Regions from separate parts of the Streptomyces sp. NPDC019224 genome, predicted to be linked through region 1. Evidence: riboswitches for the same ligand, from Rfam matches in the RefSeq annotation. Region 1 holds a riboswitch; each other region holds the start of a gene.

What was found. A riboswitch is a leader RNA that binds a small molecule or an ion and turns the genes downstream of it on or off. The one in region 1 is predicted to bind thiamine pyrophosphate.
Region 2: another riboswitch for thiamine pyrophosphate. It lies ahead of ABZ564_RS17725 (thiamine ABC transporter substrate-binding protein); the one in region 1 lies ahead of thiC (phosphomethylpyrimidine synthase ThiC).
Region 3: another riboswitch for thiamine pyrophosphate. It lies ahead of thiO (glycine oxidase ThiO); the one in region 1 lies ahead of thiC (phosphomethylpyrimidine synthase ThiC).

What each region holds. Positions count from the first base shown of each region.
Region 1 is NZ_JBEYCF010000020.1:78,196-88,688, forward strand. Features, by position in the region: gene ABZ564_RS15640 (cytochrome ubiquinol oxidase subunit I) at 1-379, opposite strand, end outside; gene hisC (histidinol-phosphate transaminase) at 630-1,709, opposite strand; gene ABZ564_RS15650 (LacI family DNA-binding transcriptional regulator) at 2,081-3,193, shown strand; gene ABZ564_RS15655 (metallophosphoesterase) at 3,369-4,427, shown strand; gene ABZ564_RS15660 (hypothetical protein) at 4,608-5,420, shown strand; gene thiC (phosphomethylpyrimidine synthase ThiC) at 5,807-7,600, opposite strand; TPP riboswitch at 7,593-7,726, opposite strand; gene ABZ564_RS15670 (YibE/F family protein) at 7,793-9,127, shown strand; gene ABZ564_RS15675 (SsgA family sporulation/cell division regulator) at 9,207-9,644, opposite strand; gene ABZ564_RS15680 (helix-turn-helix domain-containing protein) at 9,746-10,493, opposite strand, start outside.
Region 2 is NZ_JBEYCF010000024.1:95,206-105,698, reverse strand. Features, by position in the region: gene ABZ564_RS17755 (gamma-aminobutyraldehyde dehydrogenase) at 1-1,423, opposite strand, end outside; gene ABZ564_RS17750 (ATP-binding cassette domain-containing protein) at 1,773-2,510, shown strand; gene ABZ564_RS17745 (hypothetical protein) at 2,537-3,676, shown strand; gene ABZ564_RS17740 (LOG family protein) at 3,773-4,903, shown strand; gene ABZ564_RS17735 (ABC transporter ATP-binding protein) at 4,946-5,971, opposite strand; gene ABZ564_RS17730 (iron ABC transporter permease) at 5,975-7,579, opposite strand; gene ABZ564_RS17725 (thiamine ABC transporter substrate-binding protein) at 7,666-8,763, opposite strand; TPP riboswitch at 8,846-8,962, opposite strand; gene rlmN (23S rRNA (adenine(2503)-C(2))-methyltransferase RlmN) at 9,041-10,147, opposite strand; gene ABZ564_RS17715 (phosphatidate cytidylyltransferase) at 10,252-10,493, opposite strand, start outside.
Region 3 is NZ_JBEYCF010000003.1:82,495-92,987, reverse strand. Features, by position in the region: gene metF (methylenetetrahydrofolate reductase [NAD(P)H]) at 1-819, opposite strand, end outside; gene thiE (thiamine phosphate synthase) at 948-1,601, opposite strand; gene ABZ564_RS03080 (Rv2175c family DNA-binding protein) at 1,711-2,076, opposite strand; gene ABZ564_RS03075 (FAD-dependent oxidoreductase) at 2,143-3,378, opposite strand; TPP riboswitch at 3,478-3,589, shown strand; gene thiO (glycine oxidase ThiO) at 3,587-4,762, shown strand; gene thiS (sulfur carrier protein ThiS) at 4,759-4,977, shown strand; gene ABZ564_RS03060 (thiazole synthase) at 4,980-5,774, shown strand; gene pknB (Stk1 family PASTA domain-containing Ser/Thr kinase) at 5,959-7,914, shown strand; partial or broken gene ABZ564_RS03050 (RNA-guided endonuclease TnpB family protein) at 7,928-8,912, opposite strand; gene tnpA (IS200/IS605 family transposase) at 8,937-9,368, shown strand; gene ABZ564_RS03040 (deoxyribonuclease IV) at 9,480-10,337, shown strand; gene ABZ564_RS03035 (sulfite oxidase-like oxidoreductase) at 10,368-10,493, opposite strand, start outside.

The sequences.
Region 1 (10,493 bases):
TCTTCGGGAGCTTGTCCCAGCCGAAGATCCACAGACCGATGAAGGTGGACTCGAAGAAGAACGCGATCAGGGCCTCGAAGGCGAGCGGGGCCCCGAAGACGTCGCCGACGAACCTCGAGTAGTCGGACCAGTTCATCCCGAACTGGAACTCCTGGACGATGCCGGTGACGACACCCATGGCGATGTTGATCAGGAAGAGCTTTCCCCAGAACTTGGTGGCCCTGAGGTACTTCTCCTTGTTCGTCCGCACCCAGGCGGTCTGCAGGCCGGCGGTGAGCGCCGCGAGAGAGATCGTCAGAGGAACGAAGAGGAAGTGGTAGACGGTCGTCGTACCGAACTGCCATCGCGCCAGGGTCTCCGGCGCCAGAGCTAGCTCCACGTCGTCTTCTCCTTACGTCACCGCCGTCACGTCGGCGATTTGTCCGTTAAATCCCACTGATCACGGGAGGAAGCAGGACACGCTTGTGAACGCGTTCACATTCACAAGCAATTATGGCGCACACGTTTTCGGGATCTTCGACCGGGGCCCCCTCACCCGGGGCCTCCGCACCGGGCGCCTCCGCATCGGGCATACGAAAGAGCCCCGCACCTCTCGCGAGGTACGGGGCCCGGTTGCCGGGGAACGCCGGCTACAGCTCCTCGCGGAACGACTCCGCCACCTTCAGGAACAGGTCGTTCGCCTCGTCCTCACCGATCGTGACGCGCACACCCTCGCCCGCGAACGGCCGGACCACCACACCGGCCTTCTCGCAGGCCGCCGCGAAGTCCAGGGTGCGGTCGCCCAGCCGCAGCCAGACGAAGTTCGCCTGGGACTCGGGCACGGTCCAGCCCTGCCGCCCCAGGGCCTCGTACACCCGGTCCCGCTCGCACACCAGCGAGCCGACCCGGCCGAGCAGCTCGTCCTCGGCGCGCAGCGAGGCCACCGCCGCGTCCTGGGCGAGCTGGCTGACACCGAACGGCACCGCCGTCTTGCGCAGCGCCGCCGCCACCGGCTCATGAGCCACCGCGAAGCCGACCCGCAGCCCCGCCAGGCCGTACGCCTTGGAGAACGTCCGCAGCACCGCCACATTGGGGCGGTCCCGGTAGATCTCGATACCGTCGGGGACCTCGACGTCGCGGATGAACTCCTTGTACGCCTCGTCCAGCACCACGAGCACATCGCTCGGCACCCGGTCGAGGAATCGTTCCAGCTCGGCCCTGCGCACGACGGTGCCGGTCGGGTTGTTCGGGTTGCAGACGAAGATCAGCCGCGTCCGGTCGGTGATCGCGTCGGCCATCGCGTCCAGATCGTGCACCTCGCCGTCGGTCAGCGGCACCTTCACCGAGGTCGCGCCGCTCACCTGCGTGATGATCGGGTACGCCTCGAAGGAGCGCCAGGCATAGATGACCTCGTCACCCGGGCCCGAGGTGGCCTGCAGCAGCTGCTGGGCCACGCCGACCGAACCGGTCCCGGTGGCCAGGTGCGATACGGGCACACCGAAGCGGTCGGACAACTCGTTCATCAGACCCGTGCAGGCCATGTCCGGGTAGCGGTTGAAGTGCGCCGCCGAGGCCAGCGCGGTCTCCATCACTCCCGGCAGCGGCGGATACGGGTTCTCGTTGGAGGACAGTTTGAACGCGGCCGGTCCGTCCGCCGATGCCGGTTTGCCCGGCACATAGGCGGGAACACCGTCCAGCTCGGCACGCAGCTTGGGGCTTGTCTCGCTCACCGCAGGTCCTCCTCGACCATCCGTACACATCAATACTGCTCACCTTATGAGGATTGGGCGCAGCTGCGAACGGGTGGACAGCGGATTCGTCCGGTGGACCCCGGAATGAGGGGGAGCGCGTCCGACCATGGCGCGCGCCGGTGGCTCACTCCGTGGCGCGCGTCCCTCGAAGAGGTGAGTTGAGACCTCTTCGAGACCTCTCTCCGTCAGCAGGCCCATCCAGTCGGATGCATGACACATGACGATAGATTCCACCAAACTCCTTGTTTCGCAAGGCGTTTGACGCTCGATGACCTTGCAGAAACGTGCCTGTCAACGCGTGAATATGCGACCGGGCCAACTGGCCGCCCGCGCCCTACTATCGGCTCGCCATGACAGCAGCAGGGAAGCACCAGGTGAGCCGGACGGAGACCCCCCGGCGCGGCGGCAGGCAGGGACGTGCCGGTATCCGGGACGTGGCCGCCGCCGCCGGCGTCTCCATCACGACCGTCTCCGACGCGCTCAACGGCAAGGGCAGGCTCCCGGACGCCACCCGCCGCCATGTCCGCGAGGTCGCAGAGCGCCTGGGCTACCGCCCTTCGGCGGCGGCCCGCACGCTCCGTACCGGCAAGTCCGGCCTCATCGGCCTGACCGTGACGACGTACGGGGATGAACCTTTCACCTTCACCGAGTTCGCGTACTTCGCGGAGATGGCGAGGGCGGCCACCTCCGCGGCACTCGCCCGCGGCTACGCCCTGGTCATCCTCCCGGCCACCTCGCGCCACGACGTGTGGTCGAACGTGGCGCTCGACGGCACCGTCGTCATCGACCCCTCCGACCAGGACCCGGTCGTCACCGAGCTGGTCCGCCAAGGGCTCCCCGTGGTCTCCGACGGCCGTCCCGCCGGGTCGCTGCCGGTCACCGCCTGGGTGGACAACGACCACCGGGCCGCCGTGCTCGACCTCCTCGACCATCTCGCCGCTGCCGGGGCGCGCCGCATCGGCCTGCTCACCGGCACCACCACCGACACGTACACCCGGCTCTCCACCACCGCCTACCTGCACTGGTGCGAGCGCGTGGGCCAGGACCCGGTCTACGAGTCCTATCCGGCGCACGACCCGTGCGCGGGCGCGGTGGCCGCCGACCGGCTGCTGGCCCGCCCGGACCGCCCGGACGCCGTCTACGGCCTCTTCGACCCCAACGGCACGGACCTGCTGGCGGCTGCCCGCCGCTACGGACTGCGCGTCCCCGAGGACCTGCTGCTGGTCTGCTGCAGCGAATCCACGGTCTACGCGACGACCGAGCCGCCCATCACGACGCTCTCGCTGAAGCCGCGGAGAATCGGCACGGCGGTCGTCCAGCTGCTCATCGACGCGATCGAGGGGGTCGACCAGGACGGTCCGGTGGAGCGGGTCATACCGACGGAGCTCATCGTCCGGACGTCATCGCAACGCCGTCCTCCCCGCACCACGGTCAGTGCGCCTCGTTCCCCGGCAGGGGATTGATCAGCCCAATTGGGACCAATCGGCCGACGAACCTGGCATGCGGAAGGATTCACCACCCCTGGTGCGTCCCAGAGCACGATCCGCATTCCTATGATGGGCGCACGACACCGCGGACCAACCCGACCAGCAGGGCCCGTCAGGTGTACGGCGGCGCGACGGTGGTGTGGAGGGGTCGATGACACAGGGGGCCGGTCAGGAACCCGTGGTGCGGACGGCGACGTTGCGCGACTTCCGCGTACCGCCCTATGCGCAGTCACCTGCGCCGCCCGCCTCGCCGCACCCGGGAAACGCCTTCCCGGAGGGCGACGTGCCCGAGGGATACACGCCGACGGCGCGCGATCTCCCCGTCATCAGTGCCGCCGAACCAGCCCAGGTGCAGCCCGTGTCCGAACCGCGCCCCGCCGCCCATCCCGGCCTCGGCCCGCTGTATGTGGTCGGTGACGTCCACGGCTACCTGGACGAGCTGCTCGCCGCGCTCGGCGAGCAGGGCCTGATCGACTCCGAAGGCCGCTGGGCCGCCGGCAACGCGCGCCTCTGGTTCCTCGGCGACTTCACCGACCGGGGTCCCGACGGCATCGGCGTCATCGACCTCGTCATGCGGCTCTCCGCCGAGGCCGCGGCCGCCGGCGGCTACTGCAAGGCCCTGATGGGCAACCACGAGCTGCTGCTCATCGGCGCCAAGCGATTCGGCGACACCCCGGTGAACTCCGGCGCGGGCACCGCGACCTTCCAGGCCGCCTGGCTGCTCAACGGCGGCCAGAAGGCGGACATGGAGCGCCTCCAGGACGTCCACCTCCAGTGGATGTCCCGGCTCGACGCGGTCGTCGAGGAGGACGGGCACCTCCTGATGCACTCGGACACGACGGCGTACCTCGACTACGGCTCCACCATCGAGGACGTCAACGACACGGTGCACGCCATTCTCACGCGCAACGACGCCGACGAGTGCTGGGACCTGTTCCGCAAGCTCACCAAGCGGTTCGCCTTCCGGGACGACTCGGGCGCCGAGGCCGTCCAGGAGCTGATGGCGGCCTACGGCGGCCGGCGCGTCGTCCACGGTCACAGTCCCATTCCGTACCTGACCGGCGAGGTCGGCTCCGAGGACGGCGAGGACGGCGCCGGTCCCCAGGTCGACGGACCCCATGTGTACGCGGACGGGCTCGCCATCGCCATGGACGGCGGAGTGACCATGGCCGGAAAGCTACTGGTCGTCCAACTGCCGCTGCATGACTGACGTTCGGCGGGGAAGACGCACCCTGAGCTGACCACGCCGAGCACGGGCCTATTTCCGGAAACCCTCTGTCACCCCGTGCTGTGCGCGCTCTACCATCGGCGTATCAGTAGCAGGCTCTCCTCCGTTTCCGCCCAACTGCCCGGCCAGAGCGGGCACACAGGCCCGACGGAGCATCGGGGGATGCACATGAACAGCGCTCCGCACCTGCTGACCGAGGACCGGCCCGAGTACGAACGGCTCCTCGACGACGCACTGCGTCACGCTCATGAACGACCGGAACTGGCCGCCGTCGGCGAACGCCTCAACGCCGCCCAGCTGCGCACCATGGCGCTGGCCGCCGTCGCCCTGATCACCGCCACGGCAGCCTCCGAGTACGAGCAGTACGTGAAGGCCCGTGACGAACTGCGCGCCTCCGACCGCGACGCGGTCCCGGGCACCGCCCCGGACGGCCTCCGCCAGTCGGGTGCCGGCATAGGAGCGGTCGTCACCGTTCTGGCGCCGATGCTGGCGGGCACGGCGGCGGCCATCTTCCTGCTGGCCGGCTACCTCCTGAAGATGCTGGAGCCACCCCCGGCGTTCGCCAGGACCATGGTCGGCGCGGGCTGGTTCTTCGCCGCCGTCACCGCCGCCGCCATCTTCGTCGCCGCGGTCGGCCTGCTCATCACCGCCCTGCGCAACGGCTCGACATCCCTGACGGCCCACGAAGCCGACGAGGAACTGCCCGACGACGTGGCCCGGGCCAAGGAAGCGTGGCGGCAGGCCCTGCTGGAGCGGGGCATCGTGCCCTTCCTGCACGACGCGCTCACCGAGCCCGGCACCGGCCCCACGATCCCCGCCCCGCATCGCCCGGCGGGCCGCTTGCCGAAGATCGGCTACAGCAGGCCCGACTTCGCGGGCCCGGACGCGGGCCCGGCGGCCGCACCCCGCCCCACGTACACCAGCCCGGACTTCACGAGCCCCGACTTCGGCGGCCCCGAACACGAACTGGACTGACCGCGGCGGGAGCCGGCACCGGCCGGGCGCAGGCGCCCCCGAGCCTCGGCCCCCGCCGTCACAGGCTCCGTCCGACCTTCCTCACCGCCCGCTCGACCGGCGCACGGCCGTACACCCGCGCCGGGGCAGGACGGGACGGGGCGGAGAAGCGACGGCACGACCGGGGGCGGTGGGCGACACGGTCGGCACTCAGCAGGTACCTGATCACAGGCACGGGGCGGAAGGGGACGTAGCCGATCGCTCCGGCCCATGTCCGGGAGAGCAGGGAAGTTGATCACTTCGCACTCGGTCTCGCCCCGTCCGTCACGCCCTCCGCGCAGCCCGCACCCGACCGTACGGCCCCGGCAGCCGGTGCCGGGGCCGTACGCCGGCCGTCCCGCGCCAGGTCAGTCGGCCACCGGCAGGTAGACCCGGTTCCCGCCCGCCGCGAACTCACGCGACTTGCGGAGCATTCCCTCGGCGGCCTCCTCGGCCGTCGCCGCCGCGCCGTCCTGAGCGCCGAACTGCTCGGTGATGCTGTGGCTGATCTTCATCGAGCAGAACTTCGGACCGCACATCGAGCAGAAGTGCGCCGTCTTGGCAGGTTCGGCCGGCAGGGTCTCGTCGTGGAACTCCCGCGCCGTGTCCGGGTCGAGCGCCAGGTTGAACTGGTCCTCCCAGCGGAATTCGAACCGGGCGTCCGACAGCGCGTCGTCCCACTCCTGCGCTCCCGGATGCCCCTTGGCCAGGTCGGCGGCGTGGGCCGCGATCTTGTACGTGATGACCCCGGTCTTCACGTCGTCCCTGTTCGGCAGCCCGAGGTGTTCCTTGGGCGTCACGTAACAGAGCATCGCCGTCCCCCACCAGGCGATCATCGCGGCGCCGATGCCGGAGGTGATGTGGTCGTACGCCGGCGCGATGTCGGTGGTCAGCGGGCCGAGCGTGTAGAACGGCGCCTCCTCGCAGATCTCCTGCTGGAGGTCGATGTTCTCCTTGATCTTGTGCATGGGGACATGGCCCGGGCCCTCGATCATGGTCTGCACGCCGAACCTCTTGGCGACCGTGTTCAGCTCGCCGAGCGTGCGCAGTTCGGCGAACTGGGCCTCGTCGTTGGCGTCCGCGATCGACCCGGGACGCAGTCCGTCGCCGAGCGAGTACGTCACGTCGTACGCGGCGAGGATCTCGCAGAGCTCCTCGAAGTGCTCGTACAGGAAGGACTCCTTGTGGTGCGCCAGGCACCAGGCCGCCATGATCGAGCCGCCGCGGGAGACGATGCCGGTCTTGCGGCGGGCGGTGAGCGGCACGTACGGGAGGCGTACGCCGGCGTGCACCGTCATGTAGTCGACGCCCTGCTCGGCCTGCTCGATGACGGTGTCCTTGTAGATCTCCCAGGTCAGCTCCTCGGCCCGGCCGTCGACCTTTTCGAGGGCCTGGTAGAGGGGAACGGTGCCGACCGGTACGGGTGAATTGCGAAGAACCCACTCCCGGGTGGTGTGGATGTTGCGGCCGGTGGAAAGGTCCATGACCGTGTCGGCGCCCCACCTGGTCGCCCACGTCATCTTGTCCACCTCCTCCTCGATGGAGGACGTCACCGCGGAGTTGCCGATGTTGGCATTCACCTTCACCAGGAACCGCTTTCCGATGATCATCGGTTCGCTCTCCGGATGGTTGACGTTGGCGGGCAGCACCGCGCGGCCTGCGGCGATCTCCTCGCGCACCACCTCCACCGCCACGTTCTCCCGGACCGCGACGTACTCCATCTCCGGGGTGGTCTCGCCCCTGCGGGCGTACGCCAGCTGGGTGACGGGCCGGCCGTCCCGGCTGCGCCGCGGCCGGGACGGCCGGCCGGGGAAAACGGCGTCCAGGTTGCGCAGTCCACCCCGCGGCGAGGTGTGCTTGAGCCCGTCGTCCTCGGGGCGGGCGGGGCGGCCCGCGTACTCCTCGGTGTCGTTGCGGGCGATGATCCAGTCAGCCCGAAGGGGCGCGAGCCCGCGGCGGACGTCGGTCGCGGTGGCGGGGTCGGTGTACGGCCCCGACGTGTCGTACAGCGTCACGTCCTTGCCGTTGGTGAGGTGCACCTGGCGAACCGGCACCCGGATGTCCGGGCGAGGCCCCTGGACGTATCCCTTGTGCCAGCCGATGGACTTCCCGGCCTCGTCGCCCTGGCTGGAGGCAGGCGTGCGTGTGTCCGATGTGGTCATGAGACCTACTCCCTACGCCGGCATTACCCGGTAACAGGTTCGGCGGTCGGCGCAGCGTCTCCCGTACGGACGTACGGCGGTCAGCGCCCTCTCAGCCCGGTGCTCCGAGCTCCCGCGTGTGCAAAGGTGCCCCCACGCTAACCCCCGGACGGGCGAGCAGAAAGAGGGCCCCTCCCTTCTTGCGATGATCGGCTGGTGACGCCCCCTCATCGCGACTCAGAACCGCAGGGCCATCAGCATGCCCACACGCACAGCCATGGCCCGGCCGTGCCCGTCTCCGCCCATCTGCGCAAGGTGATCGCCGCCGTGCTGATCCCCTTCGCGGCCGCCGTCCTCGTCGGTCTCGTCGCGCTCTGGCCGGATGGCACGCCGGCGCACGAACGGACCGGTGTCGGTTTCGACCGGCAGACCCAGCAGGGAAAGGTGGTGAGCGTCGTCGAGGTGGACTGCAAGGACGTGAACGCCGCCCAGCTCCCCGTCGACGGCGAGACCTCCCCGCCCGGCGGGGCGCGGAAGGGCGGCGGAGGGCTCTGCGAGAAGGCCACCGTCGAGGTCACCAGCGGTCCCGACGAGGGACGCCGGTTCGTCGAGGTGGTCCAGCCGGACGCACCCCGTCAACTGCGTGAGGGTCAGGGGGTGGTGGTCGCTTACGCGCCCGACGCACCCCATGACCTCCAGTACTCCGTGACGGATGTGAACCGGAAGTTCCCCCTGACGCTGCTGGCCGGGATCTTCGCCCTCGCGGTGGTGCTCGTGGGCAGGATGCGCGGAGTCATGGCCCTGGTGGCGCTGGCGCTGTCGTTCGCGGTGCTGACCCTGTTCATCCTCCCAGCCATCCTGCAGGGCTCGAACCCGTTGCTGGTGGCGATCGTCGGGGCGGGCGCGATCATGCTGATCGCGCTCTACATCTGCCACGGGCCGACCGCCCGCACCTCCGTCGCCGTCATCGGCACCCTGATCTCCCTGCTCCTGATCGGGCTGCTCGGCTCACTCTTCATCGGCTGGGCGAGCCTGAGCGGGAACACCGATGACAACACCGGCCTCATCCACGGCCTGTATCCGCACATCGACATGAGCGGCCTGCTGCTGGCCGGCGTCATCATCGGCTCCCTCGGGGTGCTCGACGACGTCACCGTCACCCAGACCTCGGCGGTATGGGAACTGCGCCAGGCGAATCCCACCATGACTGCGAAGCAGCTCTACCGGGCAGGGATCAGAATCGGACGCGATCACATCGCCTCGGTGGTCAACACCCTGGTACTGGCCTATGCGGGCGCCGCGCTGCCCCTCCTGCTGCTGTTCACGGTCGCGCAGAGCAGCGTGGGCACGGTCGCCAACAGCGAGCTGGTGGCGGAGGAGATCGTGCGCACCCTCGTCGGCTCGATCGGACTGGTCGCCTCCGTGCCGGTGACGACCGCGCTCGCGGCACTGGTCGTCTCCGCGGACCGCACGGGGCCCGGCGCGGAAGCCGAGGCTTCGGCACCCGTGCGGAGCGGCAGGGGTCGACGACGGCGGGCGAAATCCTGACCGGAACACGGAGCGTGATTCACCCGATCGGCAGGTGTCTTGTTCGAGTGTCATGGAGGGCCCGAGAACACGGGCCTCTTCAGCCGGCGTTCTGCTCTTCGGCCAGAATGCGCCCCAGCTCCTCCTCCAGGTTGCCGTCGAAATCACCCAGCGTGCACTCCTGCCCGAGCGGCACCAGCTTGTCCGTGCGGTCGAGGAAGGCGACAAGAGGTGCCGTGCCCGCCCGGAAGAGCGCGCGATCGGCGCCCACCTGCAACCGGATGTGGACATCGGACAAGCCCTCGGGCTCGGTCGGCGCGATGTGTACATCGCCGTCGCCACTGGGGCTGTTGAGGCCGTCGAGCAGCAGCTCACGACCGAAGGCCCAGGTGACGGGGGCGTCGCCGGGCAGATGGAAGGTCATCCGGATCGCGTACGGATCGCACACTTCGTACCGGAGCTCCACCGGGATACGGAATGAGAGCTCCTCGGAGACGAGGAAGCTCATCATGACCTCAGCTTGAACCGACTCGCGCATCGTTCAACCCCGCAGTAGATGAATCTGGCCAGGAATGATCCCCCATGGCCCTATTGACGCCATCGTGGTGCACGCGATAGCAGATCACAAGGAGTGATTTTTCAGATACTGATAGAGAACACGAACGAACGCAAGAGGCTTGCCACTTCACCGCGTAGCCGTTCGACTGCGGGGAGCAACCGTTCTTCCTCGGCGAGGGGGACGGAAATGGCCATCGCGGCGGCGGGGAATCCGGCCGCGATCGGGATGGCCGCACAGACCGTCCCGAGGGCGTACTCCTGTCGTTCGATGACCGGTTCCGTACGCTCCAGCGACCGCAGTCGCGCGAGGAACGCCGAACGGTCGCGCACGGAGTACCGGGTCAGCGGGCGCACCGGGTGCCGGTCCAGATGGTCCTCGCGGGCCTTCTCGTCGAGCCGACTCAGCAGACACTGGCCGATCGCGTGTGCGTGCCCGGTCTCGCGGAAGGTGGCCCACTCGTCCACCGCCGGCTGCTCGGGGGTGTCGGCCACGGCGAGGAGTTCGATCTCGCCCTCGCGGTAGATCGCGCAGTACACCGGGGCTCCGACGATGTCCCGCCAGCGGCCCAGCGACTGGGTCATGGTGCTGCGGCGATTGCACAGGGCGCCGTCGCCCATCAGCCGTTCGGCGGCGGCGCCGAAGAAGAAGACGCCGTTCTCCCGGCGCAGATACCCCTCATGGGTCAGGGTCCGCAGCAGGTGGTAGGCGGTGGGAAGGGGAAGCCCCGCCTCCCTCGCGAGTTGTTTGGCCGGGGCCCCGTCACGATGGGTGCCCACAGCCTCCAGCAGCCTCAGCGCCCGCTGCACCGACCCGATGAGCGTCGGAACA
Region 2 (10,493 bases), on a different contig from region 1:
TCATGACGTGCTTGATGCGCGTGTAGTCCTCGAAGCCGTAGGCCGAAAGGTCCTTGCCGTAACCGGACTTCTTGAAACCGCCGTGCGGCATCTCGGCGACCAGCGGGATGTGGGTGTTGATCCAGACACAGCCGAAGTCCAGGTTCTTGGACATCCGCATGGCGCGCGCGTGGTCCTTCGTCCACACCGAGGAGGCCAGGGCGTAGTCGACGCCGTTGGCCCACTCCACCGCCTGGGCCTCGTCCCGGAACGACTGGACGGTGATGACCGGGCCGAAGACCTCGTTCTGGATGATCTCGTCGTCCTGCTTGAGGCCGGAGACGACCGTGGGGGCGTAGAAGTAGCCCTTGTCACCGACCCGGTGGCCGCCCGCTTCGACCCGGGCGTGGGCGGGGAGGCGCTCGATGAAGCCGCTGACCTGGGCCAGCTGATTGGCGTTGTTCAGCGGGCCGTAGAGCACGTCCTCGTCGTCCGGCAGGCCGGTCTTCGTGCCGGCGGCGGCCTTGGCGAGCGCGGTGACGAATTCGTCGTGGATGGACTCGTGGACCAGGACGCGGGTCGCCGCGGTGCAGTCCTGACCGGCGTTGAAGTAACCCGCGACCGAGATGTCCTCGACGGCCTTGGCGAGGTCGGTGTCCTCGAAGACGACGACGGGCGCCTTGCCGCCGAGCTCCAGGTGGACCCGCTTGACGTCCTTGGCGGCCGACTCGGCGACCTGCATGCCGGCCCGCACCGAGCCGGTGATGGACGCCATCGCCGGGGTCCGGTGCTCGACCATCGCGCGGCCGGTGTCACGGTCGCCGCAGATGACGTTGAAGACGCCCTTGGGCAGGATCTGCCCGATGATCTCCGCGATCAGCACGGTGGAGGCCGGCGTGGTGTCGGAGGGCTTGATCACGACGGTGTTGCCCGCGGCGAGCGCCGGGGCGAACTTCCAGACGGCCATCATCATCGGGTAGTTCCACGGCGCGACCTGCGCGCAGACACCGACCGGCTCGCGCCGCACGATGGAGGTCAGCCCCTCCATGTACTCACCGGCCGAGCGCCCCTCCAGAAGCCGGGCGGCACCCGCGAAGAAGCGGATCTGGTCCACCATCGGCGGGATCTCTTCGGTCCGGGTCAGCGCGATCGGCTTGCCGGTGTTCTCGGACTCGGCGGCGATGAGGTCCTCGGCCCGCTCCTCGAACGCGTCCGCGATCTTGAGCAGGGCGCGCTGGCGCTCGGCCGGTGTGGTGTCGCGCCAGGCAGGGAACGCGGCCGCGGCGGCGGCCATCGCGGCGTCGACGTCGGCGGGGCCGGAGAGCGGCGAGGTCGCGTAGACCTCCTCGGTCACCGGGTTGACCACGTCGATCGTCCGCCCGTCGGCGGCGTCCCGGAACTCCCCGTTGATGTAGTTGCGCAGACGGCGTACCTCGGCGGTCACGGCCACCCCTCCTGATGTGAGTCCCATGGGTGAGACGACCAGCGTAGTCGGACGCCCCCGCACAGCGACGGGCAAGACCACAAACGAACCCGAGAGCGATCATTCGAGCAGTTGCCCGATCAATCCCGTCCCGGTCCGCCCCTGGCCGTCCGGCCGCAGCTCCCCGACAGTCATCTCATACGCCCGGCGCAGCGCGGATGCGCCCGATCGAGTGGGAAGAGGCGGACCAGGGCCGCGTGCTGTCCGCTCACCACGATCCGAATCCTTACGGTGCCGAGTGACCGATCGGCCCCCTCTTCGTTCCCCCGTACGGGGGACGGGATATCTGATCTGAACCGAGGTGTACGCCATGGTGGCCCCGCCGGACAACGATGTGATCTGGGCACGTTCCCTGCAGCACTCCCACAACGGCTCTCCCGCGCTCGGCGGGGTCTCCCTGGGCATCCGCGAAGGCGAGATCCTCGCGGTGACCGGCCCGCGCGGCAGCGGCAAGACGACCCTGCTGCACTGCCTCTCCGGCCAGCTCGTGCCTGAGCAGGGCGAGGTCTGGTTCAACAGCGTCCCCGTCCACACGATGGGACCGCGGCTGCGCGAGCGGCTGCGCCGCGACAAGTTCGGCTGGATCGCCCCCGAACCGCAACTCGTCCCGGAGCTGAACACCTGGGAGAACACCGCCCTCCCGCTCCTGCTGCGCGGCACCTCGCACCGGGAGGCCAAGAAGACCGCCATGGAGTGGCTGGAGCGCCTCGACATCGGCATGTGCGCCAAGAAGCGCCCGCACACCCTCCAGCAGAGCCAGCGCCAGCGGATCTCCGTGGCCCGCGCCCTGGCCGCGAGCCCCTCGGTGATCTTCGCCGACGAGCCGACCGCGGCGCTGCACCGCACCGACCGCACCCACGTCCTGCGGACCCTGACCAGCGCCGCCCGCTCGCACGGGATCACGGTGGTGCTCTCCACGCACGACGCCGAGATCGCCTCACTCGCCGACCGCGTGGTGCCCCTGCTCGACGGGCGCCGCGTCTCCACGGTCGCCCTGCCCGCCGAAGCCGATCCGGAGGGGCGCGCGGCGTGCTCGCTCTCCGTCTAGCCCGCGGTTCCCATCCACTGGTCCTGATGCGGCGGCTGCTGGTCGCGGCCGCCTCCGCCGGGGTCGGTTTCCTCTTCCTGTGCACCCTCGGTTACGCCGCCGGGCACCCCGCCCACTCGGCCGGTTCGGTGCTGCGACTGCTGTGGTGCTTCATCCCGCTGGCCGCCACCGTGCAGTTCGCCGTCGCCGTGGCTCGTACGGACCCGAGCACCCAGCCGCGTACCGGGCTGTCCGCCGTGGGTCTCGGCCCGGTGCGGCTCAGCGCGCTCGCCGCGGCCTCCACCGCCGTCTCGTGCGCCCTCGGCTCCATGGTGGCGCTGCTGTTCTTCCTCCACCTGCGCGGCGACCTGTCGGGCCTGCCATTCGACGGTGCCGCCGCCGATCTGCTCGGCGCGGACGCCCCGCTGCCGGTCGCCGCCGTCCTGGTGCTGCTGGCCCTGGCGCCGGCGGCGGCCGCGACGGCCAGTGCGCTGGCACTGCGCAACCGTCCCGTGCGGGCGGCGCGCGAGGCCGACGACACAGGCGACCTGGTGCCCGCGGAGGAGTTCCCCGCCCCCGCCGCGCCGCCCGCCGGGCTTCCCTGGGGCGTGGCCCTGACGGCCGCCGGTCTCGCCGTCGAGGCGTACGCGAGCCGGGGCACGGGCGGCAGCCCCTTCCCGCTTCCCGGCAAGCTCGACGCCACACCGGCCTGGGTACTCGTCGGGTGGACGCTGACGGCGCTCGGCCTGGCCACGGCGGGCCCCGGCCTGACGTACCTGTGCGGCAAGCTGCTCCAGACGGCCCGGCCCGGGGCCGTACGCCTGCTGGCCGGCCGGGTCCTGATGGACGAGGCGCGGCGGATCGGCCGCCCCCTCGGCATCGTCTGCGCGGTCCTGTCGGCGGTCATCGCCGCCTTCGCGCTCTACGGGACCGGCCCGCGGCCGTTCGGCCCGCTCACCGCGCTCGGGGCGGTGCTCGTCATCGGCTGCACCACGGCAACGCTGCTGACCTCGGCCCTGGAGGCCCGGCAGGCCCGCGCCGAAACGGCCCGGGCGCTGCTGCGTCTCGGCGCCCAGGCCTCGGCGCTGCGCGCGGCGACCGCGTTGCGCGCCGTGGCACTGCTGGTGCTCTTCGCGCCCCTCACCTGGGCGATCGCCGAACTGGCCGCGCTGCCGCTGACGCCCTGAGACCGCTCGACGCGACCCCCGGACCGGCCGGGCGCCCCGCCGGGTCGGTCCGCGCGTTTCCGGGCACGCGCACTTCCCGGATGAGCGTTTCGTAGCATGAGCTCCGTGGAGAGCCCGGACGAGAACAAGAGCGCCCACGGCGACGAGATCGAGTCGCTGGCCGAGTTCGACGCGGCGGTGGCCGCCGGTTCGCTGGCCGGCTGCCGTGTGCAGTCCGTGGACCTGACGCAGCGGAGCGCGGCCCTGCTGGCCACGGACACCTCCGGCACCGTGTTCCTCGGCTGCCCGATGGAGCCCGGGCCCGAGGCGAAGGTCCGGGCCGGCGGCGCCTTCGTCTTCCCGCCCGTCCCCGGTCTGCCGTTCGACCCGTACCGGGGCCTGCTCTACTCCCCCGAAGCGCTCTACGACGGACTCGCGCGGAAGGGTTACGCGGACACGCCGGACGCCCTCGCCTACGACTGGTTCCAGCGGACCCGGTCGGACGGCGACGCGTTCGCCTCGATGCTCCGGGCGCTCCACGACGACGCGGTCTCCGACGCGCTGGAGGAGGTGCTGGCCGGGGCCAGGGTGGTCGGTGTGATGGGCGGGCACGCGACGGCCCGGGGCAGCGCCGGTTACGCGGCGGCGGCCCGGCTCGGCAGGACCCTGGCCCGCAGCGGTCTCACCGTGGCCACGGGAGGAGGCCCGGGCGCGATGGAGGCGGCCAACCTGGGAGCGTACGCGGCGCCGCACCCCGACGCGATGCTCGACGAGGCGTGCGCGACGCTCGGCACGGTCCCGTCCTTCACCCCCTCGGTCACCGACTGGGCGCGGGCGGCCTTCGCGGTACGGGAGCGCTGGCCGTGCGGCGGCCCCTCCGTGTCGATCCCCACCTGGTTCTACGGCCACGAGCCGCCGAATCCGTTCGCCGGGCACATCGCCAAGTACTTCACCAACGCGCTGCGCGAGGACGGGCTGCTGGCACGGTCGAACGCGGGCGTGATCTTCCTCCCGGGCGCGGCCGGCACCGTCCAGGAGATCTTCGACAGCGCCACCCCGAACTACTACGGCTCGCGCGGCGAACCGGTTCCGATGGTGCTGGTGGGCCGCGACCACTGGACGCGGGAGCTTCCCGCCTGGCAGTTGCTGCAAACGCTGGCCGTCGGGCGGAGGATGGAGTCCCGCATCGCACTGGTCGACACGGCCGAGGAAGCACCCGGCGCCCTTGCCCGCCTCCGGGGAGCGTAAACGCGGCGGCCCCTCGGAGGGGAGCGTCAACGCGGCTCCCCCTCAGAACCGGGCGGGCAGCACCACGCTCTCCGAGGCGTCGAAGGTGACGCCGACCCGCGCCCCCTCCTCCGGCGTCCCGCGCAGCGGGCATTCGGCCTCCAGCACCGGACCACGCTCCGGACGCAGGGTCACGGCGACATGGCTGCCCCGGAAGGTCCGCGCCCCCACGACACAGCGCAGCCCCTTCTCCGGCCCGCCGATCCGCACCCCGGCCGGCCGCACCAGCAGATCGCACGCCCCCTGCGGTGACCCGGCCGGCACCGGCACCTCGCCCCAGTCCGTGGCCGCCGCCTCCCCCTCGACGGTGGCCTCGACCACGTTGTCGAAGCCCAGGAACCGCGCCACGAAGGCGGAGGCGGGGTGCTGCCACACCTCCAGCGGGGTGCCCACCTGGGCGACGCGCCCCTCGCGCATCACGACGACCCGGTCGGCCAGCGCGAACGCCTCGCCCTGGTCGTGGGTGACGGCGAGCACGGTGGTGCCGAGCCGGCCGAAGAGGGCGCGCAGTTCGACGACGAGCCGTTCGCGCAGACTGCGGTCCAGTTGCCCCAGGGGCTCGTCCAGCATCAGGAGCCTGGGGCTGGGGGCGAGGGCCCGGGCGAGGGCGACGCGCTGCTGCTCGCCGCCGGAGAGCGCGGCGACGGCGCGGCGTTCGGCGCCGGGAAGACCCACGAGGTCGAGGAGTTCGGCGACCCGGCGGTCCTGTTCGCCCCGCCCGGCGCCGTGCATCCGCAGGCCGAAGGCGACGTTGGCGCCGACGTCCCGGTGCGGGAAGAGCTGGTGGTCCTGGAACATCAGGCCGAGGCCGCGCCGGTGCACCGGGATGCCGTCCTGGTCGGTGCCGTCGAGCAGGACCCGGCCGCCGTCCGGCTCCTGGAGCCCGGCGACCAGGCGCAGCAGGGTGGACTTGCCGCTGCCGCTCGGCCCGAGCACGCAGACGATCTCGTGGTCGGCGACCTCCAGGTCCACTCCGTCGAGCGCGGTCCGGTCACCGAAGCGGACGGTGGCCGATTCGAGCGTGAGCATCTTCTAGAACTCCCCGGAGCGGTCGGTGCGGATGCGTTCGAGCAGCAGCAGCGACACCGCGCACACGAGCATCAGGATGGTGCTGAGGGCCATGGCCTGGCCGTAGTTGAGGTCCCCGGACCGGCCGAGCAGCCGGGCGACGGCCACCGGCAGCGTCGGGTTGTCGGGCCGCGCGATGAACACGGTCGCCCCGAACTCCCCGAGTGACACGGCGAACGCGAACCCTGCGGCGACCAGCAGCGCCCGCCGTACCAGCGGGAGGTCCACCTCGCGCCAGGCCCGCAGCGGCGAGGCTCCGAGCACCGCCGCCGCCTCGCGCAGCCGGGCGTCCACCGCGCGCAGGACCGGCAGCATGATCCGTACGACGAAGGGCACCCCGACCAGCGCCTGGGCGAGCGGCACCAGGATCCAGGAGGTACGGAGGTCCAGCGGCGGCTTGTCCAGGGTGATCAGGAAGCCGAAGCCGACGGTGACCGCGGAGACGCCGAGCGGAAGCATCAGCAGTGCGTCGAAGCCCCGGACGAGCCGGCCGGCCCGCCGGGTGAGCGCGGCGGCGGCCAGTCCCCCGACAACCAGGGCGATCAGGGTCGCGACGAGGGCGTAGCGCAGCGAGTTCCCGATGGCCTCGATGGGTGCGACGAGGAACGTACCGCTGTTGGCGTCCGCCGAGGTGAGCGCGCGGTAGTAGGCGAGGCCGGAGCCGCCGAGCGAGCGTTCGACGAGCACGGCGAGCGGCAGCAGGATCAGCAGGAGCACGCTCAGCAGTACCCCGGCGAGCAGCGTCCACTGCCCGGCGCCGCGCGGCCTGCGCGCCGTCATCGCCGGGTCGACCAGCTTCAGCGCGCGCTCCCTGCGGCGTACGGTCCAGGCGTGCACGGCGAGGATCGCGCCGACGGCGGCGAACTGCACGAGCGTCAGCACGGCGGCCGTGGGCAGGGCGAGCAGTTGCGCGGTCTGCCGGTAGATCTCCACCTCCAGCGTGGAGAAGCCGGGCCCGCCGAGGATCTGCACGACGCCGAAGGAGGTGAAGGTGAAGAGGAAGACCATCAGCGCGGCGGCGGCCACGGCCGGGGCGAGGGCGGGCAGGGTGACGCGCCGCCAGGCGGTGAACCGGCTCGCGCCCAGCACCCGGGCGGCCTCCTCCTGGCGCGGGTCGAGCTGCGCCCAGAGCCCCCCGACGGTGCGGACGACGACCGCGTAGTTGAAGAACACGTGGGCCAGCAGGATCGCCCACACGGTGGTGTCCAGCCGTACGCCCCACAGCTCGTCGAGCAGCCCGCCGCGCCCGAGCAGCGCGAGGAAGGCGGTGCCCACGACGACGGTCGGCAGCACGAACGGCACCGTGACCACGGCCCGCAGCACCTGCTTGCCGGGGAAGTCGAACCGGGCGAAGACGTACGCGCCGGGCAGCGCGATCAACAGGGTGAGCGCGGTCGAGGCGAGCGCCTGCCACAGCGTGAACCACAGCACGTCGCGGATCTCCGGCCGGGCCAGCACCTCGCCGAACCGGCCGAACTGCCAGACGCCGTCCGCCTTGAGCCCCCGGCCCACGATCGCGGCGACGGGGTAGGCGAAGAACACGGCGAAGAACGCGACGGGTACGGCCATCAGACCGAGCCGCACCGCGCTCCCGCGCCGGGACCGGGCGCGTGCGGACTTCCCGCGCGCGCCCGGTCCGCGTACGGGAGTCTTCGCTACTTCACTACGAGCGAGGACCATGACTGGACCCACTGCTCACGGTTCTTGGCGATGGTGTCCGGGGCGACGGTCGCCGGCTTGTCGGCCGTGGCACCGAACTTCGTGAAGAGCTCGGGCACCTTCGCGTCCTTCGCGACCGGACTGACGAACATGGTCAGCGGCATGTCCTCCTGGAACTCCTTCCCGATCAGGAAGTCCAGCAGGGCCTTGCCGCCGGCCTCGTTCTTCGCCCCGTCCAGGAGACCGGCGAACTCGATCTGGCGGAAGCACGTCCCGGTGGCGACGCCGGTGGGCGCGGTCTTGGGCCGCGGGTCGGCGTACAGCACCTCGACCGGCGGGCTGGAGGCGTAGCTGACGACGAGCGGCCGGTCGGCCTTGGCCTTCTTGCCGCCGGCGGAGCCGGAGAACTCCTCGTTGTACGCCTGCTCCCAGCCGTCGACGACCTTGACGCCGTTGTCCTTCAGCTTCTTCCAGTAGTCCTGGTAGCCGTCCTCGCCGAAGGTGGCGACGGTACCGAGGAGGAAACCGAGACCGGGCGAGGAGGTCGCCGCGTTCTCGGTGACGAGCAGGTCCTTGTAGGCGGGCTTCGCCAGGTCGGCGAAGGTCTGCGGCGGCGCGAGCTTCTTGTCGGCGAAGTACTTCTTGTCGTAGTTGACGCAGATGTCGCCGGTGTCGACCGGGGTGACCCGGTGCTTGTCCGCGTCCAGCTGGACATCGGCCGCGACCCGGTCGAGCCCCTTGGCCTCGTACGGCGTGAACAGGCCGTTGTCGAGGGCCCGCGAGAGCAGGGTGTTGTCGACGCCGAAGAACACGTCGCCGCGCGGGGAGCCCTTGGTCAGGATCTCCTGGTTCAGGGCGGCGCCCGCGTCACCGCTCTTGAGGACCTTGACGGTGTAGCCGGTCTGCCGGGTGAACTCCTTCAGCACGTCCTTGGAGGCGTTGAAGGAGTCGTGGCTGACGAGCGTGACGGTCTTGGAGCCGGCGTCCTTCGTGGAGCCGGACGCCGAGTCGTCGGAACTTCCGCAGCCGGCCAGCGCGGTGACGCCCAGCGCGGCGGCGACGGCCGCCACCGCGGCCTTCTGGGTGGTGCTCATGTGTGATTCCTCCTGGAGTGACCAGGAAGAGACGCGGCCCTGCCCGCACCGGCGGGAACCGGAAGCGGGCAGGGCGCAACAGCTTGAGTATGGTCCGAACTTCCTACCCGGAATGACCCGGGCGAGGTTCAGAGGGTCTGCGGCCAACCTGTCCTTGGTGCCGCACTCTCAGCGCTGTGGCGCTCCCCTGTCGGAATATGCAGTTGATTTCGGCCCCAGGCTACACGGCCGTTTTCGGCCGAGTCCCCGGGCACCCGGGGCCCCGGATCGCCCGCCCTCAGCGTTCGGAGGCCGCCAGCTGCCCGCAGGCGCCGTCGATCTCCTGGCCCCGGGTGTCACGGACGGTGACGGGCACGCCGTGGCTCGCGATGGCCTCGACGAACGCCCGCTCGTCCTCAGGGCGCGACGCGGTCCACTTGGAGCCGGGGGTCGGGTTCAGCGGGATCAGGTTGACGTGGACGCGCTTGCCCTTGAGGAGCCGGCCCAGCAGGTCGCCGCGCCAGGCCTGGTCGTTGATGTCGCGGATCAGGGCGTACTCGATGGAGATGCGGCGGCCGGACTTCTCCGCGTACTCCCACGCCGCGTCCAGCACCTCGCGCACCTTCCACCGGGTGTTGACCGGCACGAGGGTGTCGCGCAGTTCGTCGTCCGGGGCGTGCAGCGAGACCGCGAGACGGCACTTGAAGCCCTCGTCGGCGAACCGCAGCATCGCGGGCACCAGACCGACGGTGGAGACCGTGATCCCGCGCTGCGAGAGGCCGAGGCCGTCGGGCTCGGGGTCGGTCAGCCGGCGGATCGCGCCGACGACGCGGTTGTAGTTGGCCAGCGGCTCGCCCATGCCCATGAACACGATGTTGGAGAGCCGGGCGGGGCCGCCGGGGACCTCGCCGTCACGCAGCGCCCGCATGCCGTCCACGATCTGGTGGACGATCTCCGCGGTGGAGAGGTTGCGGTCGAGACCGGCCTGTCCGGTGGCGCAGAACGGGCAGTTCATCCCGCAGCCGGCCTGCGAGGAGATGCACATCGTGACCCGCTCCGGGTAGCGCATCAGGACGGACTCGACCAGCGTCCCGTCGTGCAGCTTCCACAGGGTCTTGCGGGTGGTGTCGTCGTCGCAGCTGATGTGCCGGACGACGGACATCAGGTCGGGGAACATCGCCTCGGCGAGCTTGTCCCGCGATCCGGCCGGGATGTTGGTCCACTCGGCCGGATCGTGCGCGTACCGCGCGAAGTAGTGCTGTGAGAGCTGCTGGGCGCGGAACGGCTTCTCGCCGATCGCGGCGACGGCCTCCCTGCGCTCGGCGGGCGTGAGGTCGGCGAGGTGCCGCGGCGGCTTCTTGGCTCCGCGGGGCGCGACGAAAGTGAGTTCTCCGGGCTTAGGCATGGTTCTTCCAGTGTCGCAGACGGAACGGCGAAGGCCCGCCGCCCTGTGGGCGACGGACCTTCGCTGGTGAAATCGCAGGTCGGGGCGGGGGTGCCCGGGGCCGTTCAGCCGGAGCCGACGAAGAGGACCAGCAGCAGCCAGACCACCGGAGCGGTCGGCAGCAGCGAGTCCAGCCGGTCCATGATCCCGCCGTGACCGGGCAGCAGCGTCCCCATGTCCTTGATGCCGAGGTCGCGCTTGATCATGGACTCGCCCAGGTCACCGAGAGTGGCGCTGGCCGCCACCGCGAGGCCCAGCAGCAGCCCCTGCCACCAGGAACCGTCGTCGATCAGGAACTGCATGCACA
Region 3 (10,493 bases), on a different contig from region 1:
CAGCTTCGCGCTGAACCGCGTTGCGAAGTCGATGCCAATGGAGCGTACAGCGGCGGGGTCGTCCTTGGCGGCGAGGATGCGCTCTTTCAGCTCGGCGGGCAGCGTCGCGTTGCTGAGCTGGGGGAACCGCTCCAATTGCCGGACGTTGGTGACCGGCATGACCTCGGGGATGATCGGCGTGTCGCAACCGGCGGCGACCACCCGGTCACGCATCCGGAGATATGCCTCCGGATCGAAGAACATCTGCGTGATCGCGTAGTCGGCGCCCGCGCGGCACTTGTCCACGAAGTGCCGGATGTCGGTGTCCCAGTCGGTGGAGCGCGGGTGTCGCTCGGGGAACGCGGCGACGCCGACGCAGAAGTCGCCGGCCTCCTTGATCAGCCGGACCAGGTCCGCCGCGTACTTCACGCCCTGCGGGTGCTCGACCCAGGGGCCCATCGGGTCGCCCGGCGGGTCGCCGCGCACGGCGAGGATGTTCCGGATGCCGGCGTCCGCGTACTGGCCGACCATGTTGCGCAGTTCGGCGACGGAGTGGTCGACCGCCGTGAGGTGCGCGACCGGGGTGAGCGTGGACTCGGCGGCGATGTCCTGGGTGGCCTTCACCGTGCCGGCGCGGGTGGAGCCGCCGGCCCCGTACGTCACGGAGACGAAGCTCGGCGCGACGGCCTCGACCCGGCGCAGCGCGTTCCACAGGTTGCGCTCGCTCTTCTCGGTTTTGGGCGCCCAGAACTCGAACGAGTACGAGGTCTCGCCGGTCGCGAGCATCTCACGCACGGTGCGCGCGTGATCTGTCCTGGTGGAGGGTGTGCCAAGGGCCATACGGGCAGGTTAACCAGGGCGGGGCGGACTCCCCACCGAAGAGGAGTCATTTGCCGGAATTGATCTGATTCTTGTCCACCCCTCGGACAATCCGTCCCAGGGTGGCCGCACCCCGCCCGCCCCTCCGGTCAGACCCCGGCGCGCTCGCGGACCCTGCGCGCCAGCTCGGCGGCGGCGGTGCCGGGATCGGACGCCTCGGTGAGGGCCCGCACGACGACGATCCGGCGGGCTCCGGCGTCCAGCACCTGATCGAGGTTGCCCGCGTCGATGCCCCCGATGGCGAACCAGGGGCGTGCGGGGGCGAGCGAGGCGGCGTAGCGCACGAGGTCCAGGCCGGGGGCGGGCCGGCCGGGCTTGGTGGGGGTGGGCCAGCAGGGGCCGGTGCAGAAGTAGTCCACGCCGGGCTCGGCGGCGGCGGCGTCGACCTCGGACTCGGCGTGCGTGGAGCGGCCGATGAGCGGCTCCCGGCCGATGATCGCGCGGGCCGCGGGCACCGGCAGGTCGCCCTGGCCCAGGTGCAGCACGTCGGAGCCGATGGCGTGGGCCACGTCCGCCCGGTCGTTGACGGCGAGGAGCTTGCCGTGGCGCTTGCAGGCGTCCGCGAGGACGGCGAGGTGGTCGAGCTCCTCGGCGGCCTCCATGCCCTTGTCGCGCAGCTGGACGATGTCCACGCCGCCGGCGAGCACCGCGTCGAGGAACTCGGGCAGGTCGCCCTGGCGCCTGCGGGCGTCCGTGCACAGGTAGAGCCGGGCGTCGGACAGCTGCGCGCGAGGCGTGGACATGGTGCGGTTCCCCCCGGGGAAGACGGTGGACGGCGGATCGGTGGTGCGGCACGGGGAAGCGGGCCGCTCGCTCACGCGGCGCGGCCCGCTTCCCCGGTGGTGCGGTCGGTCAGACGGCGAGCGCCTGGGCGCGGCGCTTCACCTCCGTGCCGCGATTCTCACTCAGCGCCTGCGCGGGGGTGCCCGGCAGGGTCGGGTCGGGGGTGAAAAGCCATTCGAGCATCTCCTCGTCGGAGAAGCCGTCGTCCCTCAGGAGCGTCAGGGTCCCGGCGAGGCCCTTGACCACCCGGCTGCCGTCGATGAAGGCGGCCGGCACCTGGAGCGCCCGGTTCTCACCACGGCGTACGGCGATGAGCTGGCCCTCCTTGACCAGCTGCCGCACACGCGTCACCTCGACATCGAGCATTTCCGCGATGTCGGGCAGGTGGAGCCAGGCAGGGACGAGAGCATCGATCTTTGCGTCAATCTCGGTCACGGGGACAAGCCTGCCATCCCGGACTGACAGCTGAAACCCGGACGCGGCCCTTCAGGGGCGAACCGCCTACGGCAGGACCGTCGACTTCAGCGGTACGGAGGGGTCCGCGGCCCGTTCGGCGTCGATCCGGGCCCCCGCCTCGACGAGCCGGCGCCCCTGGGCGAGGTCGCGCGGGCGGCCGACCGCGAGCACCGCGACCAGGACCCCCTCGCGCAGCCAGCACACGGACCAGGCGGGCCCGGCCGGGTCGCCGCGCCACAACAGGGCGTCCGCGTCCGCGTGGTGGCCGGCGTACTGCACGAACCGGCCGAACTGCTCGGACCAGAAGTAGGGCACGGGGTCGTAGGGCGGGATGTCCGCCGCGTCCTCCGCCGCGATGTGGGCGGCGGCGGTCCGGGGGCCCTGGAGGGCGTTGTCCCAGTGGTGGACGACCAGACGGGTGCCGTAGCGCGCGGAGGGGAAGGAGGCGCAGTCGCCGACGGCGTACACATCGGGCAGCGAGGTGCGCAGCGCCGCGTCGGCGGTCACCGATCCCTCGGGGCCGAGCGCGATACCGGAGCCCGCGAGCCAGCCGGTGGCGGGACGGGCGCCGATGCCGACGACGACCGCGCCGGCCGGGAGGGTGCGGCCGTCGGTGAGGACCACCGCGCCGGGCTCGACGCGGGCCACCCGGGCGCCGGTGAGGAGCCGGGCGCCGCTCTGCTCGTACCAGTCGGCCATCGGGGCCGCGACCTCGGCGGGCAGGGCGCCGGCCAGTGGCCGGTCCGCGGCCTCCACGACGGTGACCTCGCAGCCGGCGGCACGGGCGGCGGTGGCGAATTCGGCGCCGATCCAGCCCGCGCCGACGACCACGACGGGGTGCCCCGCTTCGAGGACGGGCCGCAGCCGGGCCGCGTCGTCGAGGGTGCGCAGCAGATGGACGCCGGGCACGCCGTCGGAGCCGGGCAGGGCGACGGGTTCGGCGCCGGTGGCGAGGACCAGGACGTCGTAGGGGACCGGGCCGGCCGTGGTGTCCAGTTCGTGGTCCCCGGCGCGCACGCCGGTGACCTCGCAGCCCAGGCGCAGGGCGATGCCGAGCGCCTCGAAGTCGATGTCGAAGGCGGACTCCTCGGCCTTGCCGAGCAGCACCGCCTTGGACAGCGGGGGCCGGTCGTAGGGCTGGTGGGGTTCGGCGCCGATCAGGGTGACGGGGCCGGTGAAGCCCTGTTCCCGCAGGGCGACCGCCGTCTGGACGCCCGCCATGCCCGCCCCGGCGACGACGACCCGGCGCTCCGTCCGCTCTGCCCGCTGCTGCTCGCTCACCTGTCCACCTTACGTACCTGACGGCGCGTCAGAGAAGCGGCCGCGCATCCACCGCCCTCCCTGCCCGCGCCGCGGGTGAGGTCGTTAGGGTGGCCACCGTAAGACACTCGCGGGAGCCCGGACGCACCGGGCTGAGAGGGAGGCTGGCGGCCTCCGACCGTACGAACCTGATCCGGGTCATGCCGGCGAAGGGAGGGGCTGGACGCACATGCGCACCCATCGCACCGAGGGGGCCGACGTCCTCGTCGTCGGGGGCGGCATCATCGGCCTGGTGACCGCCTGGCGGGCCGCGCAGCGCGGCCTGTCCACCGCGCTCGCCGACCCCGAGCCGGGCGGCGGGGCGGCCCGGGTCGCGGCCGGGATGCTGGCCGCCGTCACGGAGCTGCACTACGGCGAGGAGACGCTGCTCGGGCTCAACCTCGCGTCGGCCCGGCGCTATCCGTCGTTCACGGCCGAGCTGGAGGAGGCGAGCGGGCGGGACATCGGCTTCCGCGCCTGCGGCACCCTGGCCGTCGCGCTGGACGCCGACGACCGCGCCCATCTGCGCGAACTCCACGAGCTGCAACGCCGCTCGGGCCTGGAGTCGGAGTGGCTGACCGGGCGCGAGTGCCGCCGCCTGGAGCCGATGCTCGCCCCGGGCGTGCGCGGCGGGCTGCGGGTGGACGGCGACCACCAGGTCGACCCGCGCCGGCTGGCCGCCGCGCTGCTGACCGCGTGCGAACGGGCCGGGGTGGTCTTCCACCGCCGCCGCGCCGACCGCCTCTCGGTGGTCGCGGACCGGGCCGCCGGGGCGGTGCTCGACGACGGTACGGAGGTGGCCGCCGACCAGGTCGTGCTCGCGGCGGGCAGTCTCAGCGGCCGGCTCGCCGGGGTGCCCGCCCACGCCCTGCCGCCGGTCCGTCCCGTCAAGGGCCAGGTGCTGCGCCTCACCGTGCCCCAGGCCTACGCCCCCTTCCTCTCCCGCACCGTGCGGGCGGTGGTCCGGGGCAGCCAGGTCTACCTCGTGCCGCGCGAGAACGGCGAGCTGGTCGTGGGCGCCACCACCGAGGAGATGGGCTGGGACACCACCGTCACGGCGGGCGGGGTCTACGAGCTGCTGCGCGACGCCCACGATCTGGTGCCCGGCATCACCGAACTGCCGCTGACCGAGACCCGTGCCGGGCTGCGCCCCGCCTCCCCCGACAACGCCCCGCTGCTCGGCCGCACCGCCCTGCCCGGCCTCCACCTCGCCACCGGTCACCACCGCAACGGCGTGCTGCTCACCCCCGTCACCGGGGACGCCATGGCCTCGCTGCTGGCCGACGGCGAGCTGCCCGAGGCGGCCCGCCCCTTCTCCCCCGGTCGGTTCCCACCCGCCCCCGCACCCCAGGAGCAGCCCGCATGACCGAGCCCACCCCGCTCACCGTGTCCGTGAACGGCGCACCGGTCGCCGTCGCCGCGGGCACCACCCTGGACGCCCTCGTCGCGACGCTGACCGACGCGCCGACGGGGGTGGCCGCCGCGCTCAACGAGACCGTCGTGCCGCGCGGCCAGTGGCCCGCCGCCGCGCTCGCCGACGGCGACCGGGTCGAGGTCCTGACCGCGGTCCAGGGGGGCTGACCGTGTCCGACGACCTCTTCACCCTCGGCGGCACCGACTTCACCTCGCGGCTGATCATGGGCACCGGCGGGGCGCCCAGCCTGGAGGTGCTGGAGCGGTCCCTGACCGCGTCCGGCACCGAGCTGACCACCGTCGCCATGCGCCGGCTCGACCCGACCGTGCAGGGCTCGGTGCTCTCCGTGCTGCGGAAGCTGTCCATCCGGGTGCTGCCGAACACCGCCGGCTGCTACACCGCCGGCGAGGCCGTGCTCACCGCCCGCCTCGCCCGCGAGGCGCTGGGCACGGACTGGGTCAAGCTGGAGGTGGTGGCCGACGAGCGCACCCTGCTGCCCGACCCCGTCGAGCTCCTGGAGGCCGCCGAGACGTTGGTGGACGACGGTTTCACCGTGCTGCCGTACACCAACGACGACCCGGTCCTGGCCCGGAGGCTGGAGGACGTGGGGTGCGCGGCGGTCATGCCGCTCGGCTCCCCCATCGGCTCCGGCCTGGGCATCCGCAACCCGCACAACTTCCAGCTGATCACCGAGCGGGCCCGGGTGCCGGTGATCCTGGACGCGGGCGCCGGGACGGCATCGGACGCCGCGCTCGCCATGGAACTGGGGTGCTCGGCCGTGATGCTCGCCTCGGCGGTGACCCGCGCCCAGGAGCCGGAGCTGATGGCCGCCGCGATGCGCCACGCGGTGGAGGGCGGGCGGCTCGCGTACCGGGCCGGTCGCATCCCGCGCCGCCACTTCGCCGAGGCGTCGTCGCCGACGGCCGGGCGGGCGGTGCTCGATCCGGAGCGCCCGGCGTTCTGAACGCCGCCCGGGCCGCCCCGGTCCGGGCCGACGTGCCGGAATCCACAGTTCCGGGGTCCTGGGACCGCTGGAGGCCGGGATTCCGGCCCCGGGCCGCGCGCCCCTGTCACGGCTCGGCTGCAGTACTGCCCCGGGTTCGCTCCACGGCGGCGGGCCTGTCCGCGGCGGCTCGTAGACTCGCATGGTGGATACGACCCTCCAGGACCCCCTCGTCGGGCAGCTGCTCGACGGCCGCTACCGCGTCGATGCCCGCATCGCCGTGGGCGGCATGGCCACGGTCTACCGGGCCATGGACACGCGGCTCGACCGGGTGCTCGCCCTCAAGGTGATGCACCCGGCGCTCGCGACCGACGCCTCGTTCGTCGAGCGCTTCATCCGCGAGGCCAAGTCGGTGGCGCGTCTCGACCACCCCAACGTGGTCGGGGTCTTCGACCAGGGCGCCCAGGGTCAGTACGTCTACCTGGCGATGGAGTACGTCGCCGGCTGCACGCTGCGCGATGTGCTGAGCGAGCGCGGCGCGCTCCAGCCGCGGGCCGCGCTGGACATCCTGGAGTCGGTGCTCGCCGCCCTCGGCGCGGCGCACCGGGCGGGCTTCGTGCACCGCGACATGAAGCCGGAGAACGTGCTGATCGGGGACGACGGCCGGGTCAAGGTCGCCGACTTCGGCCTGGTCCGGGCCGTGGACGCGGTGACGAACACCACCGGGACGATCCTCGGCACCGTCTCGTACCTGGCCCCCGAGCAGATCGAGCGCGGCACGGCGGACACCCGCGCCGACGTGTACGCCTGCGGGGTCGTGCTGTACGAGATGCTGACCGGCGACAAGCCGCGCGACGGGGAGTCCCCCGCCCAGGTCATCTACCAGCATCTGAACGAGGACGTGCCACCCCCGTCGGCGGTCGTCCCCGGCCTCGCGCCCGAGCTCGACGAGCTGGTGGCGAGCGCCACCGCCCGTTCTCCCGAAGCCCGCCCGTTCGACGCGGTGGCGCTGCTCGCCGAGGCCCGCCGGGCACGCGCCGCCCTCACGGACGAGCAGCTCGACGCCGTACCGCCGCGGGCCCTGACCGGGACGCGGGACGAGGCCGGGGGCGAGGGCCGGGACGGGGAGGCGGAGCAGAGCGACGCCCGGACGACGGTGATCCCCCGGGCGCTCCCCACGGACCTGGGCACCGCCCACCACACCAACCGGCTGGAGATGCCCCCGCCGCCGGAGCACCCGCTGCCGCCACGGCGGACCGGGCCGCTCGGCGGTCCGCGGCGCGGGCTGATCGCGGCGGTCCTGGCGGTGCTGCTGGTCCTGGGAGTCGGCGGCGGCGTCTGGTACATCAACTCCGGGCAGTTCACCAAGGTCCCCTCGCTGCTGGGCCAGACCGAGAAGGCGGCCGAGGAGCGGCTCTCGGACGCCGGTCTGGAGCTGAAGGGTGTGAAGCGTGCCTTCAGCGACACCGTCGACCGGGGCAAGGTGATCGACAGCGACCCCGAGTCGGGCGCGCGGATCAGGGACAACGGCTCGGTCTCGCTCGTCGTCTCGCGCGGCCCCGAGATCGTCGAGGTGCCCGACGTGGTGGGCGTCCGGCTCGCGGAGGCCAAGCGGCAGCTGAAGGAGGCGGGCCTGCTCCCGGGCATGGTCACCGAGGAGTTCAGCGAGGACATGGCGGCCGGCGAGGTGGTGCGCACGGCTCCCGGGGCGGGCACCGAGCGCCACCCGGACTCTGCGGTCGCGATCGTGGTCTCCAAGGGCAGCCCCGTCGCCGTCCCGGACGTCACCGGGCTCTCCGTCGACGACGCCACCGACGCGCTGGCCGACGAGGGCCTGAAGGCGGAGGTGGAGCCCGGGCGGGTGCACTCGCCCGAGGACGAGGGCGACATCGCCCGCCAGTCGCCGGCCGAGGGCACCGAGGCGGCCGAGGGCGACACCGTGAAGCTGACGGTCTCCGACGGGCCGCGGATGATCGACGTGCCGGACGTGGTCGGCAAGGACGTGGACGACGCCAGCGACGAACTGGAGGCGGCGGGCTTCGAGGTCCACCTCGATCGCGGGTTCCTCTCCTTCAGCGACAAGGTCTCCAGCCAGTCCGTGGACGGCGGCGACCGGGCCCCCGAGGGCAGCACCATCACCATCAAGACCAAGGGACTTTGACATCCTCTCCGCCTTAAAGGACGGAGATTCCCGCCTGGCTGCCGGTGGTCACCGGCTGGTGCTTCGGGTGGGTTCCTGTTTCTTCGCGCTGTGCCGGGACGAGTCCCGGTCTTACCCGCGCTCCGCAGGCTGTCACGGCCAGTCCGGCCGCCTTGGCGATGTTGACCGCCGCGTTGATGTCCCGGTCGAGGTGCGCCCCGCAGGCCCCGCACGTCCACGTACGGATGTCAGGGGCTTGGGGCCGTCCTTGACGCCGCACTGCGAGCACACCTGGGAGGTCGGCTCGAACCGGCCGATCTTCACGAAGGTGCGCCCGTACCGAGCGGCCTTGTACTCCAACATGTTCACGAACGCCGACCATCCGGCGTCGTGGACGGACTTGGCCAGGCGCGTACGCGCGAGTCCCTTGACCCCCAGGTCCTCCACCGCAACCGCTTGGTTCTCGCGGATGATCTTCGTGGAGAGCTGGTGATGGACCTCGCGCCGCGCATCGGCGGTCCGTGCGTGAGCACGCGCAACCTTGATCCGGGCCTTCGCCCGGTTCTTCGACCCCTTCACCTTGTCGGCTCCCGGATCGGTCTCCACGACGAAACTCGCGAAGTGCCACCCGCCGGCGTGATCTTCCATCCGGCGTTCGCGGTGAAGCGGATGGCCTGCCTGTTGTCCTTGCGGGACTTGAAGCGTGGCGCACCCGTCTTGGGGCGCTTGCCCTTGAGGCCGTCGAAGAAGTTCCGGTACGCGGTGTCCAGGTCCCGCAGGGACTGCTGCAGCACGACCGATGAGACCTCGGTGAGCCATGCCCGCTCAGGGGTCTTCTTCGCGGCGGTGAGCTGCTTGGACAACTCCCCGGACGGAACGAACGGCAGCCCGGCGGCGCGGGCGGTCTCACGGACACGAAGCGCGTCGTTGAAGACAACCCACACACACCTGAACGCCCTCGCCAACGCCACGCGCTGACCGGTGCTCGGGTACACGCGGAAGCTGTACCGAAGCTGCACGTTGATCACTATACTCTTTGGTTTATGTCACCACGGTGGAATCCCGATCCCGATGTACGCACCGGCCGTCATGTCGTCAACAACCTGCACGTTCACTTGGTTTTCATCACGAAGTACCGCCGTGAGGCCATGACCGACGCCATGCTCACGCGCTGCGAAGAGATCATGCGGGAGGTCTGCACCGACTTCGAGGCCGAACTCAAGCAGTTCAACGGCGAGGACGACCACGTCCACCTTCTGGTCCACTACCCGCCGAAAGTCCAGCTCTCCAAACTGGTCAACTCCCTCAAGGGCGTATCCGCTCGACTGCTGCGCAAGGAGCACGACGCACATGTCCGGCGATACCTTTGGAAGGGACACTTCTGGTCCGGCTCGTACTTCGCCGGAAGCTGCGGCGGGGCACCCCTGACCGCGGTCAAGCAGTACATCGAGAACCAGAAGCACCCCATGGGCTGAGGAGAACACTGCGGACCCGTGCCTCCGGTGCGGGGCAGAGCAATTCCGAGACGGCCCTCACCCCCGGCGCAAACGCCGGAGCACCAGCCAAGATCAAAGGTAGAAATCCGTATGCGCAACCCCGTCGGCGGCCATGTACCCGTGGCCGGCGGCCTCGCCAAGGCCGGTCTGCCCTATGCCCGCGAGATGGGCGCCGAGGCCGTCCAGGTCTTCGTCGCCAACCCGCGCGGCTGGGCCACCCCGGCCGGGAACCCGGCGCAGGACGCGCTGTTCCGGGAGCAGTGCGCCGCCGAGTCCGTACCGGCGTACGTACACGCCCCGTACCTGATCAACTTCGGCTCGCACACCCCGGCGACGGTGGAGCGGTCCGTGGAGTCGCTGCGCCACTCGCTGCGCCGGGCGCGGGAGATCGGGGCCCTGGGCGTCGTGGTGCACACCGGTTCGGCGACCGGCGGGCGGCCCCGCGAGGAGGCGCTGGCCCAGGTGCGCACACACCTGCGACCGCTGCTGGACGAGCTGACGCACGACGACGACCCGTTCCTGCTGCTGGAGTCCACCGCCGGGCAGGGTTCCTCGCTCTGCTCGCGGACCTGGGACTTCGGCCCGTACTTCGAGGCGCTGGACGCCCACCCGAAGCTCGGGGTGTGCCTGGACACCTGCCACATCTTCGCGGCGGGGCACGACCTGGCCGGGCCGGGCGGGATGAAGGAGACGCTGGACCTGCTGGTGGAGACGGTCGGCGAGGGCAGGCTGAAGCTCATCCACGCCAATGACTCCAAGGACGTCGCCGGCGCCCACAAGGACCGGCACGAGAACATCGGCTCCGGCCACATCGGCGAGGAGCCGTTCCGCGAGCTGTTCGGCCATCCGGCCACCGAGGGCGTGCCGCTGGTCATCGAGACGCCGGGCGGCAAGGAGGGGCACGCGGCGGACGTGGCCCGGCTCCAGGCGCTGCGCGACGGCGGCTGACCCGGCGGCTCCGCGGGCGGCGCGCCCCGGTCAGAGCTCGGGGCCGTCCCCGGGCTCCTCCTGGTAGGAGTAGCGCTGCTCCCGCCAGGGGTCGCCGATGTTGTGGTAGCCGCGCTCCTCCCAGAAACCGCGGCGGTCGGCGGTCATGTACTCGAT